Regions from separate parts of the Nitratireductor sp. L15S-10 genome, predicted to be linked through region 1. Evidence: predicted binding sites of a transcription regulator. Region 1 holds the regulator's gene; the other holds the start of a gene.
What was found. The regulator LexA, encoded in region 1, represses DNA repair genes until DNA is damaged. The targets are predictions, from matches to a motif close to TGTTCNNNNTGTGTTCNG.
Positions count from the first base shown of each region.

Region 2: a site for LexA is predicted at 5,311-5,328, ahead of P2W41_RS03755 (helicase-related protein). Genes of this name have one in related genera too.

Region 1 covers NZ_CP120674.1:2,070,015-2,080,318, forward strand. The annotation lists gene P2W41_RS09915 (ATP12 family chaperone protein) at 1-247, shown strand, start outside; gene P2W41_RS09920 (hypothetical protein) at 275-622, opposite strand; gene P2W41_RS09925 (sodium:solute symporter family protein) at 701-2,512, opposite strand; gene P2W41_RS09930 (DUF4212 domain-containing protein) at 2,525-2,794, opposite strand; gene P2W41_RS09935 (hypothetical protein) at 2,951-3,613, shown strand; gene glnA (type I glutamate--ammonia ligase) at 3,668-5,077, opposite strand; gene P2W41_RS09945 (P-II family nitrogen regulator) at 5,150-5,488, opposite strand; gene P2W41_RS09950 (NAD(P)H-hydrate dehydratase) at 5,770-7,275, shown strand; gene lexA (transcriptional repressor LexA) at 7,384-8,103, opposite strand; gene P2W41_RS09960 (MarC family protein) at 8,202-8,834, opposite strand; gene gyrA (DNA gyrase subunit A) at 9,066-10,304, shown strand, end outside.
Region 2 covers NZ_CP120674.1:772,984-783,287, reverse strand. The annotation lists gene P2W41_RS03770 (CarD family transcriptional regulator) at 281-853, opposite strand; gene fdxA (ferredoxin FdxA) at 1,234-1,572, opposite strand; gene P2W41_RS03760 (RNA-binding S4 domain-containing protein) at 1,710-2,099, opposite strand; gene P2W41_RS03755 (helicase-related protein) at 2,109-5,168, opposite strand; gene phbB (acetoacetyl-CoA reductase) at 5,834-6,553, opposite strand; gene P2W41_RS03745 (acetyl-CoA C-acetyltransferase) at 6,661-7,845, opposite strand; gene phaR (polyhydroxyalkanoate synthesis repressor PhaR) at 8,148-8,759, shown strand; gene P2W41_RS03735 (ACT domain-containing protein) at 8,805-9,230, shown strand; gene rpmF (50S ribosomal protein L32) at 9,291-9,473, opposite strand; gene mtgA (monofunctional biosynthetic peptidoglycan transglycosylase) at 9,625-10,304, opposite strand, start outside.

The DNA.
Region 1 (10,304 bases):
ACGCCAGAAAAACGAGCCCTTCCGGCTTGCCGCTCTGCACGTGATGACCACTTTGATGGGATCGGCGCTGCTGGCACTTGCGGTTGATGCCGGCGCACTCGACCCCCGGGCCGCGTGGAAGGCCGCCCATGTGGACGAAGACTGGAACATCTCGATGTGGGGAGAGGATGGCGAGGCTGCACAGCGCCGCGCCTTTCGCGAACGGGACATGATGGCCGCCGCAAAGCTTCTGGCCGCGCTCGATTGATGCGGGTAGCAGGGCTCTCGCCAGGGGCTACCGTCCCCCAAACATCTGATAGATGACGCCGGCGATTTCGCTTTCCAGTGGGAACGAGAGCATGCCCATGACCGAGTATCCAAGCAGCCAGGGCATCAAATAAAACCGGATCATGAAGAAGAACCAGGCGACGTAGACTGGCACCAGCGGTTCCAGCAGGAAACCCGGCGTGATGGGCCGAAACAGCTTCAGTATCGGATTGGTAACGCGCACGAAAAAGCGCATGAAGAAAAAGCTGGAGTCTTCGGGCAGGAAAATGCCCATGGCAGCACGCCCGATCAGCGTCCACATGACGACGCCCAATACGTAGTCCAGTACCAATACCCAGATTGGAAATGCAGCCATGCTTTCCTGCATCAAGTCTCTCCCAGGACACGATTCGGGGGCGGGTTATCCCGCCCCCGATATGCGACCATAACGTGGTCAGTGCTTGTCCGAAAGGATAGCCGGGCCTGTCGGCACACGGGTTTCTTCCACCATGCGCTGGATTTCTTCATCCGGTGCTGGTGTGAGCAGCGTTACCACAACCATGGCAACCAGGCTCACCGCCATGCCGACTATGCCGAAGCGCAGATGGTCGAGACCGAACCAGGGCGTTCCGCCAGTGTAGACATAATAGAGGTAAAGGCTGCCTGCGATGAAGCCCGCGGCCATCCCGGCGACCGCGCCAGGCCTGTTCGCCCGTTTCCACCACACACCGAGGGCGAGCGGGAAGAAAAGGCCGGAACAGGCAAAGCAGAATGCCCAGGCCACGGCACCAAGGATGCCCGTTAGCTGCAGCGAAGCGATCAGGGCGCCCAGGGCACCGATGCCGACGAGCAGGATGCGGGCAACGATGAGCCGAACCGCCGTATCCGCTTTCGGATCGATCATCTTGTAATAGAGATCGTGGCTGAGCGCGTTGGCGATCGCCAGAAGCAGACCGTCGGCGGTTGACATGGCTGCTGCCATGCCGCCGGCTGCCACCAGGCCGGAAATCACATAGGGAAGCCCCGCGATCTCTGGTGTCGCAAGCACAACGATGTCAGGCCGCATGAAGAACTCGTTGAGCTGCAATATGCCGTCAGCGTTCTGGTCGGCAATCGCAAGGAAGCCCACACTTGACCAGTTCTGAATCCATGCCAGCGACGCCACCTCTTCAAATGGCTTGCCGATGATGGCAGTTGGCAGGTTCGGATCAAGAAGCTGCAGTTTGGTGAGTGTCGCCAGTGCCGGTGCCGTAAAGTACAGAAGGAAAATGAACAGCAGCGACCATGCCACGGATTTGCGCGCCGACCGCACGGTCGGGGTTGTGAAATAGCGCATCAGAATGTGGGGCAGGGAAGCCGTTCCGCACATCATGCACAGCGCGAGTGTGATGAACTTCCATTCTGCATAGTCACCCACCGGGCCGGTATGCGGGGTTGTGAGCACTGAGAGGCCGGGTATGGCTTCGGCTGGCGGGTTCAGGCCGTACTGGGCCTCGAAATTCGCCATGTTTGCTGCCGCTTCGCCATAGGTGAAATGCGGGATGAGACCGAATCCCTGGGCATTCGACATCCAGATCACCGGAACCAGATAGGCAATGATCAGCACGATGTACTGCGCCACCTGCGTCCACGTGACGGCGCGCATGCCACCGAGCATGGAACATAACAGGATGCCCAGAAGGCCGAACCAGACACCATAAGAGAATGGAATGTGAAGCGCGCGCGCGGCGATGGTGCCGGTTGCGTTGATCTGTGCCGTCACATAGGTGAAGGATGCCACGACCAGAACGATCACGGCGCACAGGCGCGCAAGATTGCCGCCATATCGGGTGCCGATAAAGTCCGGGACCGTGTAGCAGCCGAACTTGCGCAGATAAGGCGCCATCAGCGAGTTGACGAGAACATAGCCACCGGTCCAGCCGACGATGAAGGCCATATAGCCGTAACCGCCGAAATAGACGCCGCCGGCAAGGGCGACAAACGATGCGCCAGACATCCAGTCGGCCGCGGTCGCCATGCCGTTATAAACGGCGGGAACCTGCCGCCCGGCTACATAATAGGCGTCCACTTCCATGGTGCGCGAAAGCCACCCGATAAGGGCGTAGATCGCGATGGTGAAGGCGACGAACAGGATGCCGATCGTGTCGGCCCCCACGCCTAATTGTTCCAGAACCGCCATCAACAGGATGAAGGCAAGGAACCCACCGGTGTATATCGCATACACCCGGCCGATATTATCGATGAACCGTCCCTGAATCAAAGCCATGCCGGTTCCTCCCTATTCTTCTTCGCCGAAGCCGAACTCGTCGTCGATGGCATCCTGGCGCCAGTTCTGCACCCAGATGATGACGACGAAGGCGATCAGCGAACCCTGGGCGATCATGTAGAAGCCGAAGGGGAAGCCAAGAAATGTGAATTCGTTGAGTGTCGAAACCATTGCTGGAACGACAAGTGAGAAGAAAGCCCACAAGGCCAGAACCACGATAGTCAGGTTCCTGGTTTTGGCCCAGTAACGATCCCTCACATCACCTGCGTCATTAGCGGACATGGTGTCCTCCTCCCTAAAAACGTCAGCGACGAAAGTCGTTAACTGCCGCCATTGCGGTTCTATGGATTAGGAATCACAATGGCATGTCTCAAGCATTGGGCATCTTCTGAGCAATGAAAATCGAGACATTGGTCGTATGACAGGAGGATATGTCTTATGGGGATTGCGTGGACCAGGGGGGTAGCGTTTCTGCGTGAAGCGGCGGCAAGACTGACGCTCAAACGGGACCACGCGCCGATTGATACGGTGGACGCGCTTTGCACCTTCATTGCCACGCGTTCCTCGTTTGTCGCTCAGAAAAAGCTCTACGGCTATCTGAAGGCGCGCATGGGTACGCGCTATCCGTCGATGTTCGAGGATGATGTCTTCGTCCAGTCCATCAACGTGGCCAAACTTCATGTCTTCGCGGCCTGCCTCTCCGATCTCACGCTTCACACCGTCGCGAAGGTTGCTTCCAGCGGTGCGTTGGAGCGGGAAGATGCGTCCGCGCTTGCCCGCCACTGCCATACACAGGGGCTCGCCCACAACCGGGAGGCACTTCCCCAGTCGGAAACGGTGGATGAATGGCGCAAAACATTTGAAAAGCGCATCGCCGATACCCACTGGCAGAATGTCGCCGTCGATGGAGGGGCTTTCACCGAGAGCCCTCAGGCGCTTTTCCGTTGGGCGCCGATCGCCGATCAACTGAAACGTCATGACAGGGAAATCGTGGAGAACTCGATCCGCTTCGCGTTTGGCGAAGTGACGCGCGCCTTTCGTGAGCGTGCCGATCTGCCCGCTCTGGCCCGGGGCTGGATGAACCAGCAGGAAAACGGTTGAAGAAAAAGGGCTCCGTCCGTGGACGGAGCCCTGCAATCGCCTTGGGAGGAGCGATTAGACCGAGTAATACATCTCGAACTCGACCGGGTGCGGCGTCATCTCATAACGCAACACTTCCGCCATCTTCAGTTCGATATAGGCATCGATCTGATCGTCGTCGAACACACCGCCTGCTTTCAGGAAGCCACGGTCCTTGTCGAGGCTCATCAACGCTTCGCGCAGCGAGCCACAGACGGTCGGGACCTTCTTCAACTCCTTCGGCGGCAGGTCATAGAGATCCTTGTCCATGGCCTGGCCGGGATGGATCTTGTTCTTGATGCCGTCGATGCCGGCCATCAGCATGGCTGCAAAGGCGAGATAAGGGTTTGCGCCCGGGTCGGGGAAGCGGACCTCGACGCGCTTGGCTTTTGGTGAGGATCCAAACGGAATGCGGCATGAAGCGGAGCGGTTGCGGGCCGAGTAGGCGAGCAAGACCGGGGCTTCAAAACCCGGAACCAGACGCTTGTAAGAGTTGGTGATCGGGTTGGTGAAAGCGTTGATAGCCTTGGCGTGCTTGATGATGCCGCCGATATAGAACAGGCAGTTTTCCGACAGGCCTGCATATTCGTTGCCAGCGAAGGTCGGCTTGCCTTCCTTCCAGATCGACTGGTGCACATGCATGCCCGAGCCGTTGTCGCCATAGATGGGCTTCGGCATAAAAGTGGCTGTTTTGCCGTAGGCGTTGGCAACCTGATGGACGCCATATTTGAACTTCTGAACGCTGTCCGCGCTCTTCAGCAACGTCTCGAACTTGATGCCCAGCTCATGCTGGGCAGCGCCGACCTCGTGATGATGCTTTTCGACGATCACGCCCATCTCGGAGAGAACCGTCAGCATCTCCGAGCGCATGTCCTGAGCCGAGTCGATTGGAGGAACCGGGAAATAACCACCCTTGACGCGCGGACGATGGCCAAGATTGCCTGTCTCATACTCGGCATCGTCGTTGCTTGGCAGTTCGCTCGAGTCGAGCTTGAAGCCGGTGTTGTACGGATCGGCCTTGTACTTCACATCGTCGAAGATGAAAAACTCCGGCTCCGGGCCGATGTAAACGGTGTCGCCAAGCCCCTCCGACTTCAAGAAGGCCTCTGCCTTCTTCGCCGTTCCGCGTGGGTCGCGGTTGTAGGCCTCACCCGAAATCGGGTCGAGGATGTCGCAGAAGATCGCCATGGTCGACTGGGCGAAGAACGGGTCCATATGGGCCGTATCGGTTTCCGGCATCAATACCATGTCGGACTCATTGATGGCTTTCCAGCCGGCGATGGACGAGCCGTCGAACATAACGCCGTCGGCGAACATGTCCTCATCCACGGCGGAGACATCCATGGTGACGTGCTGCAGCTTGCCTTTGGGATCCGTGAAGCGCAGATCGACAAACTTCACGTCGTTTTCCTTGATCTGCTTCATGATGTCTTGTGCAGTGGTCATATTCGCCTTCCTATTTGCGATGGTCTTGCCTGATGATCCCGGAGGTGTTCCGGGAAAGAGAATGATTGCGGATCAAACGGCGTCGGCACCGGTCTCGCCGGTACGGATGCGGATGACTTCTTCCACGTTGGTCACGAAAATCTTCCCGTCGCCGATGCGACCGGTCTGGGCAGCCTTGCGGATCGCCTCGATTGCCGCATCCACGGTTTCGTCCGCCAGGACGACTTCGATCTTCACCTTCGGGAGAAAGTCGACGACATATTCTGCCCCGCGATAGAGCTCGGTGTGCCCTTTCTGGCGCCCGAACCCCTTCGCTTCGATCACAGTTATGCCCTGAAGACCGATTTCCTGAAGGGCTTCCTTCACTTCGTCGAGCTTGAAGGGTTTGATGATCGCTTCGACCTTTTTCATGCCTCGGTGGCCTCCAAATGAGTTCAGGAACGGTGAGCCCGTGCCCCTTGTTGTTCCGGTTCGAATAAGGCACGAAACATGCCAACTCCGATCAGAGCCTTGCACGATCCGTGCCAATCGCTGCATTGTGCCTCCCGAAAGGCATAATCACACGGGTTTTCGGGCAGCGAAACATCGCGTGCTGTGCCTCTGAAAAACATCAAGGGACACATGCGGTGCGCTGTACAGTTTGGCGGCTGCTTAAAAAATATGCAATGCGCTGAAGAAAGCGGCAATATGTGATGCAATTAGAGATTTTAACGCCTGAAGAGATGCGCAGGGTGGATCGCGCTGCGATCGCTGCGGGGGCGCTTGACGGATATGGCCTCATGAAGAATGCGGGGGCGGCGGTGGTGGATGAAATCCTTGCTCGTCATGCTGATGCGGAGGGCTTTCTCGTCCTGTGCGGCCCGGGTAACAATGGGGGTGACGGCTATGTCGTTGCGCGCCTCCTGACAGAACGAGGCCTGAGCGTTCGCGTTTTTGCCAACGCCGAACCGGCCTCGGGCAGCGATGCCGCGATCGCACTTATGGATTGTCCGGTTAAACCGGAGCCATTGGCGGCTTTCGAAGCCAGTCGAGGGTGGCTTGTGGTGGATGCGTTGTTCGGCGCAGGTCTGACGCGTCCCCTGGAAGAAATGGAGGCCGGGATCATCGGAAAGGTAAGCAGCAGCGGGCTTGCTGTGGTCGCCATCGATCTGCCCTCAGGTGTTTGCGGATTGACAGGAAAGCCACTTGGCGCGGCCTTGTCGGCGGATCTGACCGTCACCTTCTTTCGCAAAAAGCCCGGACATCTGCTCGTGCCGGGGCGGCAAATGTGCGGTGATCTCGTTGTTGCGGATATAGGCATTGCAGACAGCGCGCTTGATACTGTTGGTCAGGCACTTTGGGAAAACCAGCCTGCTTTGTGGCGGGAAGCCTTGCCGAAACTTCGCGTCAGCGCTCACAAATATTCGCGCGGTCATGTGGCCGTGATTTCTGGCGGGGCCACCTCGACAGGGGCGGCGCGACTTGCTGCGCGGGCAGCGGCGCGCACAGGGGCAGGGGCCGTAACGGTTCTTTCGCCCGCCAACGCGCTTTCGGTTCATGCGATGCATTTGACGTCGATCATGCTGCGCAAAGCCGACACCGTAAGCGAGTTGCGGGCCTTTTTTGTCGACCGGGGACCCACCGGGACCGTTCTCGGGCCAGGCGCCGGCACAGGGGGACGAACGCGCAGTTTCGCACGCGCTCTTCTCGACAAGGCGAATGACGCAAGCGGACTGGTCTTCGATGCCGACGCACTCACGGCCTTTGGCGGCATGCAGGATGTGTTTTTTGGCATGATCAGGGCTTCCGCCGGCAAGGTTGTTCTCACCCCGCATGAGGGAGAATTCGTCCGGCTTTTTCCCGATCTTCACGACGGAACAGAAACTTCGAAACTGCAGCGAACACGGGAGGCGGCCGTGCGATCCGGGGCGACCCTTGTGCTCAAGGGACCTGATACGATTGTGGCGGCACCCGACGGGCGAGCGGCGATCAATGTCAACGCCACGCCACACTTGGCAACGGCCGGATCGGGCGATGTACTGTCGGGAATAATCGCAAGCCTTATGGCTCAAGCGATGCCGGCTTTTGAAGCGGCATGCGCGGGCGTCTGGATTCACGCAGAATGCGGTCGGTCATTCGGGCGCGGTCTGATCGCCGAAGACCTGCCTGAAACGCTGCCGAATGTGTTGCAGGAACTGTTTCGAGAAAACCCGTCCTGACCTGCAGGCATCGGCAACACCCCGGGCTTCCTTCCACATTCAAGTTTCAGGCCACACTCACGTTTCAGGAAGCCATGTGCGAGAGGAAAAATGCCTCTCCGCCGCAGGTCAATAACGGCGCATCAAGCCAACCAGACGCCCTTGAACCTTCACCCGGTCAGGACCGAATATCCGTGTTTCATATGCCGGATTGGCAGCCTCAAGGGCGATCGACGCTCCCTTGCGCCGAAAGCGCTTCAGGGTTGCTTCTTCCTGATCCACAAGGGCAACCACGATCTCGCCGGGGTTGGCAGTCTGGGTTTCGCGGATGATGACGGTGTCGCCGTCGAAGATGCCTGCCTCGATCATCGAATCGCCCTTGACCTCCAGCGCATAGTGGTCGCCACCGCTCAGCATGTCCGGAGGGACGGCGATGGAATGGGTCTGGTGCTGGATGGCATCGATCGGAACACCCGCAGCGATGCGCCCCATGACCGGCACCGAAACGACACCGGCAAGCGAGTCGTCATTGCTGGCTGCCGGCTTGGGCTGGGATGGTGGCGCTTTGCCGAGGCTGCCTTCAATGACGCTCGGCGAAAACCTGCGTGCGCCGGCATTCAGGCCCGGCGCAATCGAATCGGGCAGGCGCAACACCTCGAGCGCACGGGCCCGATTGGGAAGCCGGCGGATAAAGCCGCGTTCCTCCAGGGCGGTGATCAACCGGTGGATGCCCGACTTGGACGCAAGGTCCAGCGCCTCCTTCATTTCGTCGAAGGATGGTGGAATTCCGGTCTCCTTCAAGCGCTCATGAATGAACAGGAGAAGTTCGTGCTGCTTGCGGGTCAGCATGGTAGCCACCGAGAATCAGTTAAAAACAAAACCAGAACATACTCTATATGTTCCAGTTGTGTTCCGCAACTCCCGGCATTTTCTTTCGATTTCTTGCGTTATGGCGCATGGAACAGGGCCTTTGCGCCGTCCGCGACGAACTGCACGGCCAGAGCTGCAAGTATCACGCCCAGAAGTCTTGTCAGGATCGATCGTCCTGTCTCGCCGAGGAAGCGGTCCACGCGCTCTGCAAGTGTGAACACAGCGTAGGTAATGGCGATCGTAGTGAGAAGAATTGCCAGCAATGTAGCGGTTCCGGTGAGGCCGCTGAAGGATCCGGAGAGAAGCACGGTGGCAGAAATCGCTCCGGGGCCGGCGATCAGGGGGATTGCCAGCGGAAATGCCGCAATATTTCGGATCATGTCCCGGGTGATGGCGCGTTCGGCGCTTTTTTCGTGGCGCTCCTGGCGGCGTTCAAAAATCATCTCGAACGCTATGAAGAAGAGAAGCAGACCGCCGGCCACGCGGAACGCCGGAAGTGTGATGCCGAAAACGGAAAGTATGGCGCTGCCAGCCACGCCGAAGAGCGCAAGAACGGCGAAGCCGATGATTGCGGCGCGGACGGCGACCTGATTGCGCTCTGAACGGTTCATGCCGACCGTCAGCGCAAGAAAGAGTGGCGCAAGACCTGGTGGGTCCACGGTCACGAGCAATGTGACGAACGCGTTGAACAGGGTCTCGTAACCTGACATGGGGTCCTCCCTTGTGACTGTCTAGCCCAGCCAGGAGGGTTCGGAAAAGCCCTGATTGCCACCTCCAGGCGCCTGACTGCGGCGATTTGTCGGTGCCTCCATTCACAGACCTGCCATATGCATCTGAAATTGCGTTGGATTTCCTTTGCGCCAATCTCTGCTCCGATTGGAGAATCAATGGCGTTTCATATATAAGAAGTCAGTGATTCCTTATTTTGTGTGTGATCCGATTTGACTGACCAGACAACGCCGACCGGACCGGGCGAGCCCGACGATATCGAGCCGATTTCCATCATCGAGGAGATGCAGCGCTCCTATCTCGATTACGCGATGAGCGTCATCGTGAGCCGCGCACTCCCGGATGTGCGCGACGGTTTGAAACCGGTGCACCGGCGCATTCTCTACGCCTCGCACGAAAGCGGCTATCACTGGAACCGCAAATATGTGAAGTCGGCACGTCCTGTCGCCGATGTGATGGGTAAATACCATCCTCACGGAGATGCGGCGATCTACGATGCGCTTGTGCGCATGGCGCAGCATTGGTCCATGCGCCTGCCACTGATCGACGGTCAGGGCAATTTCGGTTCCATCGATGGCGATCCGCCGGCGGCGATGCGCTATACCGAGTCCCGGTTGACAAAGGGCGCCCACGAGCTTCTCGAGGATATCGACAAGGAGACGGTCGACTTCCAGGACACCTATGACGGGTCCGGCAGTGAACCCAAAGTGCTTCCGGCCCGTTATCCGAACCTTCTGGTCAATGGTTCCGGTGGCATCGCGGTTGGCATGGCGACCAACATTCCGCCGCACAATCTGTCGGAAGTCATCAATGGCTGCGTGGCCATGATCGACAATCCGGCGATCAGTCTGCCTGAACTGCAGGAGCTGATTCCGGGGCCGGATTTCCCCACCGGGGGCCTTATCCTCGGACGGTCCGGAATCCGCAGTGCCTATGAAACCGGCCGCGGCTCCATCATGATGCGCGGCAAGGTGGCCATCGAGCCGGCGCGCAACGATCGTGAAGCCATCGTGATCTCGGAAATACCCTATCAGGTCAACAAGGCCTCGATGATCGAGAAGATGGCTGAACTGGTGCGCGACAAGCGCATCGAGGGTATCTCCGATATCCGTGACGAGAGCGACCGCCAGGGCTATCGGGTCGTGGTCGAGTTGAAGCGCGATGCAGTTGCCGATGTCGTGCTGAACCAGCTTTATCGGTTCACGCCGCTGCAAACTTCATTCGGTGCGAACATGGTTGCGCTGAATGGCGGTAAGCCTGAGCAGATGAACCTGCTCGATCTCTTGAAGGCCTTTGTCCATTTCCGTGAAGACGTCGTCAGCCGCCGCACCAAATACCTGCTGCGCAAGGCGCGCGACCGCGCGCATGTGCTGGTCGGTCTTGCCATCGCTGTCGCCAATATCGACGAGGTGATCAAGCTTATCCGCCATGCGCCGGATCCGCAGACGGCG
Region 2 (10,304 bases), 1.3 Mb from region 1:
CCACACGCATTGGCCTCGCCCATGCGCTGTTCGATCATTCAGAGCATTCTCGACGCCCCGATCGAACATACGCGGCCGCGCCAAAGGCGGACGTCTCGCGAACTCTGCAAAGCCACTTTAAGGAACGTCGCAAACGGGGCTCCTCAGCCCCAACAACGAGACATCACTTAAAGTAACGAGTCGGAAACAGAAAAAGTTCCAACGGGGAACGGGATGAAGCCGGACAACAAAAAACCCGGCTGAAAAGCCGGGCTCTTTGAAAACAGTCCGAGAGAGGCGTTTATGCCGCCTCGTCCTTCTCGGCTTCCTCATTGTCGGCCTTCGCGCCCCGGCGCGGGCCTTTGTTGAGGTTTGTCTCGATCAGGCGCACAGCCTCTGTCTCCGACATACGGTTGACGGCCGCGATCTCGCGCGCCATGCGGTCGAGCGCGGCTTCATAAAGCTGACGCTCCGAATAGGACTGCTCCGGCTGATTGTCGGCACGATAAAGATCACGCACGACTTCCGAAATAGAGATCAGGTCACCCGAATTGATCTTTGCATCATATTCCTGGGCGCGGCGCGACCACATGGTGCGCTTGACGCGGGCACGGCCCTGAACAACCTTGAGCGCACGATCGACATAATCAGTCTCGGAAAGCTTGCGCATGCCAATTGACGTCGCCTTGGCCACCGGCACCTTGAGGCGCATCTTGTCCTTTTGAAAATCGATGACGAACAATTCCAGCTTGTGACCGGCGACTTCCTGCTCTTCGATCGTAACGATCTGCCCGACGCCGTGCGCCGGATACACGATATACTCGCCAGTCTTGAAGCCCTGACGCTGCGCCGATTTCTTCTGCTGGGTGGTCATCCGCCTAACACTCCTGTTCTAGTGGGGCATGCAGATACCGCCTCGCCTCGACGATACCCCGTGCCCATACGCCTGCCGGCTTCTCGGACGCATGACAGATTTCAAGCTCTGGGAAATGGTGACAGCCCCTGTACCGCAGGCCCGCCACGCAAACCAATACACCCTGACCCAGATAGCCCCGGTCCGGATTTTGAGCCCCACCTTTCAGTGATTAGTCTGTGTGCGCCATCAAAAGACGTGTTGTCACCGGCATGATTTTACGAAGCTACCACAAAAAGCCGAAAGAATCAAGAATTTGACGCATGTGCGAAGATGTCGCGGCAGAATCCTGCGCGACCGCCCCGTCTTTCAGCGTTATGCCCCACGGACGAAAAGTGGGCTCAATCTCCTTCGCCAGGCTCCGGCGAAAAGTACTGCTCCAGCTTGTTTTCGACACCGTCGAATTCCTTGGCGTCTGCCGGAGGTTCTTTCTTGGCAGTGATATTGGGCCATTTTTCGGCATACTCGGAATTGAGCTGAAGCCAGCTATCCAGACCCGGCTCAGTGTCGGGCTTGATCGCCTCTGCCGGGCACTCCGGCTCACAGACGCCGCAATCGATGCACTCATCCGGGTGAATGACGAGCATGTTCTCGCCCTCATAGAAACAGTCCACCGGACAGACTTCTATACAGTCCATGTACTTGCACTTGATGCAATTGTCGGTGACGATATAGGTCATTGGTGCTCTCGGCTGACAGCTTCTTCGAATGTCGAGAGGTGAGGTATCGCCTTTGAAGGGCCGTTGCAAGGCCCGTTATTGCGCGGCAATCGTCGCAGGCGAAATCCCATTCCAGCTTCGCAGAACTCGTTCGGGCCTCATCCGTCGTCACGCCAGCGATCCAGCGCGCGACGCTCCTTCTTCGTCGGGCGACCGGCTCCGGTGTCGCGCTTTGGCGGCAGCGTCGCGGCCACGATCTCTTTCGGCGGAGCGGGCGGTGTCATATCCTCGTAGAGCATACGCGCCTCTTCCGCAGGACCACGGCGCGTACCAGGCGCCAGAACCCGGTAGACAAGGATGCGGCGGTCAAGAGAGATCGTGAGCACATCACCCACCTTGATCTGGTAAGCAGCCTGCTCGATCTTGTTACGATTGACCCGGACGCGTCCCGCCTGTGCGAGCTTGGCGGCGAGTGAGCGTGATTTCACCACCCGCGCAAAGAACAGCCACTTGTCGATGCGCTGCCGTTCTAAAGCCGTCCCGATCATTGCATGGCGCTACTTTTTCAACTGGTCCTTCAGGGCAGCGAGCTTGGCAAAGGGCGAATCCGGATCGATCCGGGCCGGCCGCTCCTCGCGCGGACGGTGAGGCGCGCCCTTGCGCTTGAAGCCTGGCTTGTCACCGTCCTTGCGTGGGGGCTTGCCGCGCTTCTGCGCACCGTCACGTTCCTGACGCCCACGCCCCTGCTGACGCGGATTTCCCTTGCCCGCACCATGACGTTTGCGCCCGTCAAAACGCGCCTGCCGCCAGATGATGACAGGTTTGGGCTCTTCTTCCTCGCCGGCTGCACCGGATGCACCTGCATCCGGGGCTTCTGAAGCAGGTTCTTCATCCTTCCCGGCGTTTTCTGCATCCGGCTCGGCGTTTTCTGCATCCGGCTTGCTGGGATCTGCGGCCGGTGCCGCGTTTTCCACCGGGGCCTCCACCGCGTCTGCTGCGGCTGCGCCATCCACATCCGGTTCGGCAGTCTCTTTGTGCGCAGCTGTGTCGGAGCCTTCGGCGACTGGTTCGACGGCACCATCGCTCTGGGCTTTCTGCGCCGTTTCGGTCTGCGAAGCCGTCTCGTCCAGAGCCTTCAGATGCGCAGCCACCTCATCCGCGGGCTTTGGCTCTCCCCGATAACCCAGCCCCTTGAGGATCGCTTCCATATCATCAGCGGTCGCGCCAAGAATCGACATCATCGCCGGTGTGACCACAAAGGCACCCCCGTCATAGCCGCCTTCAGGGCGCGCGCCTGCTCCCGGCTTCCAGGAAAGCGCGGGACGAATCAGATCCGCGAGGCGTTCGAGAATGTCGACACGCACCGCGCGGCGCCCAAGATTGCGATAGCCCGCGAGCCCGTAGAAGGCTTTCTCAAAAGTCGGATCGGTAACGATGGAGGTGCGTCCCGCGGCGAGCGCATTCACGACATCTCCATAGCCCGGCTTGTCCTTGGCATCGTTTATAAGCGCCCACAGAAGCGTCAGAAGGCCGGCAGGTGCGGGTTTGATCAGCGCAGGAACAAAGATGTGGTAGGCGCCAAAGCGGACACCGAGGCGGCGCAGCGAAGCGCGCGCATCCTGATCAAGAGCACGGACATCTTCGGCCACGTTGCGTCGATTGAGCACGCCGAAGTTCTCTGCAAGCTGGAAGGCGATGCCGCGTGCCATTCCCGAGAGACTTTCAGTGTTTCGAAGGTCCACCAGAGGCTTGAGAAGCGACTCGATCTGATATGACACAAAGCGCTCGGCGCGCGCAGCAACCTTGTCGCGTGCCGGCCCGGTAAGCTGCTCGTCTGCCAGAAGCACAACACGCGGTTTCAAAGCATCGTCGCCAGCCACGAGCGTACCGACAGGCTGCCCGAGCCAGCGCAGCAGGCCATCGGAATCGAGCGCCAGATCTCCATTGCCTGACGAAGCAAAACGCTCGGCCCGGGTTTCAAACTCGGCTGCGAGCGCTTTTTGCGCGGCTGCCTTGACGGCTCGCGCGTCTTCGCCTTCCGCCGAACGGTCGGCAGTAAAGCGGAACCCTAGCATCTCACCAACATGGTGCCCCTCGACAAGGACTTCGCCAACGGGGCTGATTTCTGCTTCCGGCATTGCATTCTCTCTCAGGCGCTTCATGAGCACGGAAGTCCTGCGGTCCACAAAGCGTTTCGTCAATCGCTCATGCAGCGCATCGGACAAACTGTCCTCAATCTCTCGTGTTTTTTCTTGCCAGTGTGTCGCGTTGGCCAACCATCCGGGCCGATGCGAAACAAATGTCCATGTACGGATCTGCGCGATCCGCTGCGATAAAGTATCGATGTCCCCCTCGGTGGACGAGGCGCGTTTGACCTGTTCAGCCATATAGTCTTCATCGACATGGCCCATTCGCGCCAGATCAGAAAAGACTGCACCAACAATTTCTGCGTGCTGGGCCGGTGCAATGCGCCGGTAATCGGGGAGCACGCAGGCTTCCCACAGAAGGCCGACACGTTCGCGCCCGTTCGCCAGCTTGCGAATGTCCTCATCTCGCGACAGGAATTCGAGCACTTTGGCATCCGCGGCAGGCAGCGCGCGGGTGAGCCCCTCGACCGGAGGCGGCATATCAAGTGAGGCTCTGAGCGCGTCGATGCTTGAAAAGTCGAACGCTGCAGTACGCCATTGCAGCACCTTGACCGGATCGAATTCATGCGCCTCGATGCGATGGACGAGTTCATCGGCAAGCGGATCCACCTGGCCTGTCACACCAAACGTGCCGTCGCGCAAATGTCGGCCTGCACGACCGGCGATCTGGCCGAGCTCTGCCGGATTGAGGTCGCGATACTGGAAACCATCGAACTTGCGGTTCTGCGCAAACGCTACGTGGTCGACATCGAGGTTGAGCCCCATGCCGATCGCATCCGTGGCGACAAGGTAATCGACGTCGCCAGACTGGTAGAGTGCCACCTGAGCATTTCGTGTGCGCGGGCTCAACGCGCCAAGCACCACGGCGACACCGCCACGCTGACGACGGATCAACTCGCCGATCGCGTAAACCTCGTCTGAGGAGAACGCGACAATGGCCGAGCGGCGCGGTAGCCGCGTGATCTTGCGCGAACCGGAATAGGTAAGCACCGACATGCGCGGCCGCGTGATGACGGAAAGGCCCGGCAGAAGCTTTTCCAGGATGCCGCGCATCGTGCCGGCACCCAGCAGCAGCGTTTCCTCGCGTCCGCGCAGATGCAGGATACGGTCGGTAAAGATATGCCCACGCTCGAGATCAGCGGCAAGCTGCACTTCGTCGATGGCGACAAAGGCCACATCCGCCTCGCGCGGCATGGCCTCCACCGTGCACACGGAAAAGCGCGCTCCAGGTGGCGATATTTTTTCCTCGCCGGTAATCAGCGCCACATGCTGCTCGCCCACCTTGGCAACAACCCGCGTGTAAACCTCGCGTGCCAAAAGGCGCAGCGGCAGACCGATGATACCGCTCGAGTGCGCCACCATGCGCTCGATGGCGAGATGCGTCTTGCCCGTATTGGTAGGGCCGAGGATGGCTGTGACGTTGCGCCCCGATAGTGACCGGGGACTGGCGTTCTGATTCTGGAAATTCATAGGCCCGAAAAGCCGTCTACCTCAGCGAGAAAAGGCGGAAACACCGGTTAGCACGCTTTACCTCTCCATTCCAAGGCAAGACTGCCACTCCGCCGACAAAGCCTGCCAAAACAACCTGAAGATCAATGTGTCCGTTAAGGTTTGGAACGAGTCTGGAACGAATCAGCGACGAATCACTGACTTTGAACGTTTCCTGTTTTGTTCACCCCCACATGCTGTACATCCCAGAGCGTACGGACCTAGATGCTGAATCAGCGTACCACCGAATGAACATGAATCGGGCAGCGAGCGTTAACTTTTGAACGCACGTCACAAAACCGCTCTTCTCAACTTCGACCAACCATAAGATTTTGTTAGAGAAATTTGCTGATCCGTTAACCGGGGCTCGACGCATTAATGAGCGGCGAGTTAACACTTCGACCAAACCCGGAACGAATCGGCGACGAATCAGTGATATCGGAATGTTCCCGATACGTTCACCACTACATCTGGTGTTTTCCACACCCTGTCGACAGATAACAAACAGCTTATCCACAGGCCGGATCCAACAGGATGAAAGCCTCGTTAACCAAATTGCTTCAAATTGATACAGAATCGATCAAAGCGCGACGCCGCTTTTTCTCCACAGCACCCGGGAAGCCAGGCGCACGTCGCGCTTTTTTTCTTCAGACGAAGTATTGTCCGCCATTGACGGTCAATGTCGATCCGGTCACGAAGCCGGCATCGTCCGAGGCCAGAAACAGCACAGACCGTGCGATCTCTGACGCTTCGCCCAGCCGCCCCACCGGGATCTGGGCGATGATTTTCTCGCGCACCGCTTCCGGCACAGCCATCACCATGTCCGTGGCGATATATCCCGGGCAGATAGCATTTACCGTCACGTTGAAACGCGCCCCCTCCTGGGCGAGCGCCTTGGTGAAGCCGATTTCGCCTGCTTTTGCGGCCGAGTAATTGGCCTGCCCCATCTGGCCCTTCTGACCGTTGATGGAAGATATGTTGATGATCCGGCCGAACCCGCGCGAACGCATGCCAGCAAAAACCTGATGCGTCATGTTGAAGACGCCATTGAGATTGACATCGACAACCGCGCGCCAGTCTTCCACCGTCATCTTGTGAAACATCACGTCGCGGGTGATCCCGGCATTGTTTATCAGAATATCCACCGGCCCGAGATCGGCCTCGATCTTAGCAACACCCTCGGCACAGGCGTCATAGTCGGCAATCGACCACTTATAGGCAGCAATGCCGGTATCCCCGGTGAACCGTGCCGCCGCCTCGTCATTGCCCGCATAATTTGCCGCGACCCGGTAGCCCGCATCCTTCAGGGCTGTTGCTATTGCCGCGCCGATGCCACGGGTTCCACCGGTAACAAGTGCCGTTTTCATGCAGGTCGCCTCCCTGAAAATGAACTGTCCCCGCCGCCTTCGCCCATTGTGCCTGAGCGATAAGCCGGCTGACGCGCGGCGTCTCCCGCCGCGTGCCGGCAAAGAACCTACAGCGCTTCCACACACATGGCGACGCCCATTCCACCGCCGATGCAAAGCGTGGCAAGGCCCTTCCTGGCGCCACGACGCCGCATCTCGAAAGCAAGCGTGTTGAAAATGCGGGTTCCTGAAGCCCCGATCGGATGACCGATGGCAATCGCCCCGCCATTCACGTTCACGATCTCCGGGTTCCATCCCATATCCTTGTTGACGGCACAGGCCTGTGCGGCAAAAGCCTCATTGGCTTCGACCAGGTCGAGGTCTTCCGCCTTCCAGCCGGCCTTTTCCAGCGCGCGACGCGACGCGGGGATCGGCCCTGTGCCCATGATCGCCGGATCGACCCCTGCCGTTGCCCAGGAGGCGATACGCGCCAGCGGTGTCAGGCCACGGCGCTCCGCCTCGCTTTCGCGCATCAGAACGACCGCGGCGGCACCGTCATTGATGCCTGATGCATTGGCCGCCGTCACGGTGCCCTCCTTGTCAAAGGCCGGACGCAGCTTCTGCATACCCTCAAGGGTCGCGCCATGACGGATATATTCATCCTCGGAAACGACCGTCTCGCCCTTGCGGCTCTTCACCGTCACCGGCACGATCTCGTCCTTGAAACGGCCAGCCTTCTGAGCGGCCTCCGCCTTGTTCTGAGATGCCAGCGCGAACGCGTCCTGCTCGTCACGCGTGATCTGAAACTGCCGCGCCACATTCTCCGCCGTGATGCCCATATGATAGCCGTTGAAGGCATCCCAGAGACCGTCGCGGATCATCGTGTCGATCATGGCATAATCGCCCATCTTCACACCGGCGCGCAGATAGGCGCAATGGGGCGAGAGCGTCATGGATTCCTGCCCGCCGGCAACAATGATGTCGGCATCGCCGGTGGCGATCTGCTGCATGCCGATGGCGATGGTGCGCAGGCCCGAACCGCAGACCTGGTTGAGCACCCAGGCGGTCGTCTCCTTCGGTAGGCCAGCGGCGATCGACGCCTGGCGCGCGGGGTTCTGGCCCTGTCCCGCCGTCAACACCTGACCGAGTATCACCTCGTTCACCTCTTCCGGCGCCACTCCGGCGCGCGAAAGCGCTTCACGAATGGCCGTGGCACCCAATTCGTGGGCCGGAACGGTGGCAAACGATCCGTTGAAGGAACCGACCGGTGTCCGAGCGGCGCTGGCGACGACGATGGCTTCAGCTGTCGACATGAAGGTTTCTCCCTTGAAAAGGCGATACGTATAAATGCGCAGTCCCTGCAACGGACTGACCTTATCCGCATTTGTCGCGGCTAATAAGTGCCGAGTCAAACGGTTGTGTGCAGCGCAACAACTCTTGCGCGTCGCCGAAGATAAGCGGCTGCGTCTTCGCCACTGCGAAAACCGCTTTCATTCGACCGGATTTTGCGCATATCCTGCCCCTGGTCCTTGAATCCAGGGCATCGTTATTCCAGGTCGACGGAAGAGACGACCGGACGCGACGCCATAGACACCGTGCTACGGGGAGGTCAGTAATGCCAGCCAAGGACGACCCGATCGTCATCAAGAAATACGCCAATCGCCGTCTCTACAATACCGGCACCAGCACCTATGTGACGCTGGAAGATCTCGCCGAAATGGTGAAGCGCGATGAAAATTTCGTCGTCCAGGACGCCAAGTCCGGCGACGACATCACCCATTCGGTTCTGACGCAGATCATTTTTGAACTGGAAAATGACCGCAACGGACAGAACATGCTGCCCGTATCCTTTTTGCGCCAGCTCATCGCGTTTTATGGCGATCAGATGCAGATGGTTGTTCCAAGCTTCCTGGAACAATCCATGATGGCCTTCTCGAAAGAGCAGGAGCGCATGCGCGAGCAGATGAACAAGGCTTTTGGGACGTCGTCCATGGACATGATGGGCATGTCCGCTCCGATGAAAATGGTGGAAGAGCAGACGCGCCGCAACATCGAGATGTTTCAGAACGCGATGCGCATGTTCACACCGGTGCCCGGAGCTTCCGAGCAGCCCGCGGCAACAGACAGGGAAGCGGGCAATGACACACACCGCTCCGACGACCTGAAAGACTTACGGGAGCAGATCGCGGCGATGCAGCGCAAGATCGATTCAATGGGTGATTCCTGATCCAGAACACCTCCGCAGACCACCCCCCACTCTGGAATGCACGAAATGTCTGATCCCGTTCGCAACCGGCAGGCCATGCTTGAAGGCATGTCGCCGGTGCTGAGTGAGGGCGTCTATGTCTTCTGCAGCGTTAGACCGGATACCGCCGAGAAACTCCTCAAGGACGCCGTCGGAGCTTTCAAAGAGGAGGAGGGAACGACACTCGTCCTGAGCCTGGAACGTGCCGAAGCGCTTGGTTTCGATACAGACATGCCGATGCGCCGGATCGTCCTTAGCGTCTATTCGGCGCTAGACGGTGTGGGGCTAACCGCTTCCGTGGCCACGGCACTGGCAGAGGAAGACATTCCCTGCAATGTGATCGCCGCTTTTCATCACGACCATATCTTCGTGCCCGAGAAGCAGGCGGAAAAGGCCTTCTCGGTCCTTCTCAACGTTCAACAGCGCGCTGAGGCGAATGCGGTGAATGGGTAGCCCAAACAAAAAAGGCCAGTCAAAGACCGGCCTTTTTCGCAATCCACTGGAGAAAGTCGCTTATGCGTCCTTCGGCTCCAGAACCTGGCGACCGCGATACATGCCAGTCTTCAGGTCGATGTGGTGCGGACGACGCAGCTCGCCCGAGTTCTTGTCTTCGACATAGGTCGGTGCCTTGATGGCATCGGCCGAGCGGCGCATGCCGCGCTTCGAAGGCGTCGTTTTCCTTTTTGGTACAGCCATTGTCCTGCTCCGCTAATCGGTCAAAGGCCGTTGCGGCCCCTTGATCCAGGGCCCAGCATCTCGGCCGGGAATTGGAAGTCGGCGTGCCTATACACCTCAAAACGGCCTTTGGCCAGTGGGTCGCAGCGCATTTTTTGGAGAATTGCCGCAATCAGGGTTTCAGACACCCCACATAACCGCCTGCCTTGCGCGCCCGCTGCTCGATATTTGCAGCGAGCCTGTTGAGACCGCCGGACGGCTTTGCCGGATTGCGCTCCAGCGGATTGGGCAACGTCACCGCCAGCAGCGCGGCCTGACGACGAGTAAGCTCGGAAGCCCGCCGCCCGAAGTAATGCTGCGCCGCAGCCTCCGCGCCGTAAATGTTTGGGCCCCATTCGACAATGTTCAGATAAATTTCGAGGATACGTCGCTTGGAAAGGACAAGATCGAGATAAACCGCCAGCGGAAGCTCCAGACCTTTGCGCAGGAAGGAGCGACCCTGCCAGAGATAGAGGTTCTTCACGGTCTGCATCGGTATGGTGGAGGCTCCACGCGCCTTTTCGCCCGACAGCGCATCATTGATGACGAGGTTCAACGCGGCCCAGTCGATCCCGTCATGCGCACAGAACTGCCCGTCCTCCGACATGACAACAGAATACTGGATCAGCGTTCCCATTTTATCGAGTGAGGTCCAGCGGCGGTCATATCCTTCAAGCGTTGCCAGATCGCGCATCATCAAAGTGGAAAGAGGGTGAACAAACGGGACCTTGTAAAGAAGCGTCAGTCCCGCCGGTATCAAGGCCAGAACGACGACGATGGTCACGACATGGCGCAAAAACCATCTTCTCCAGC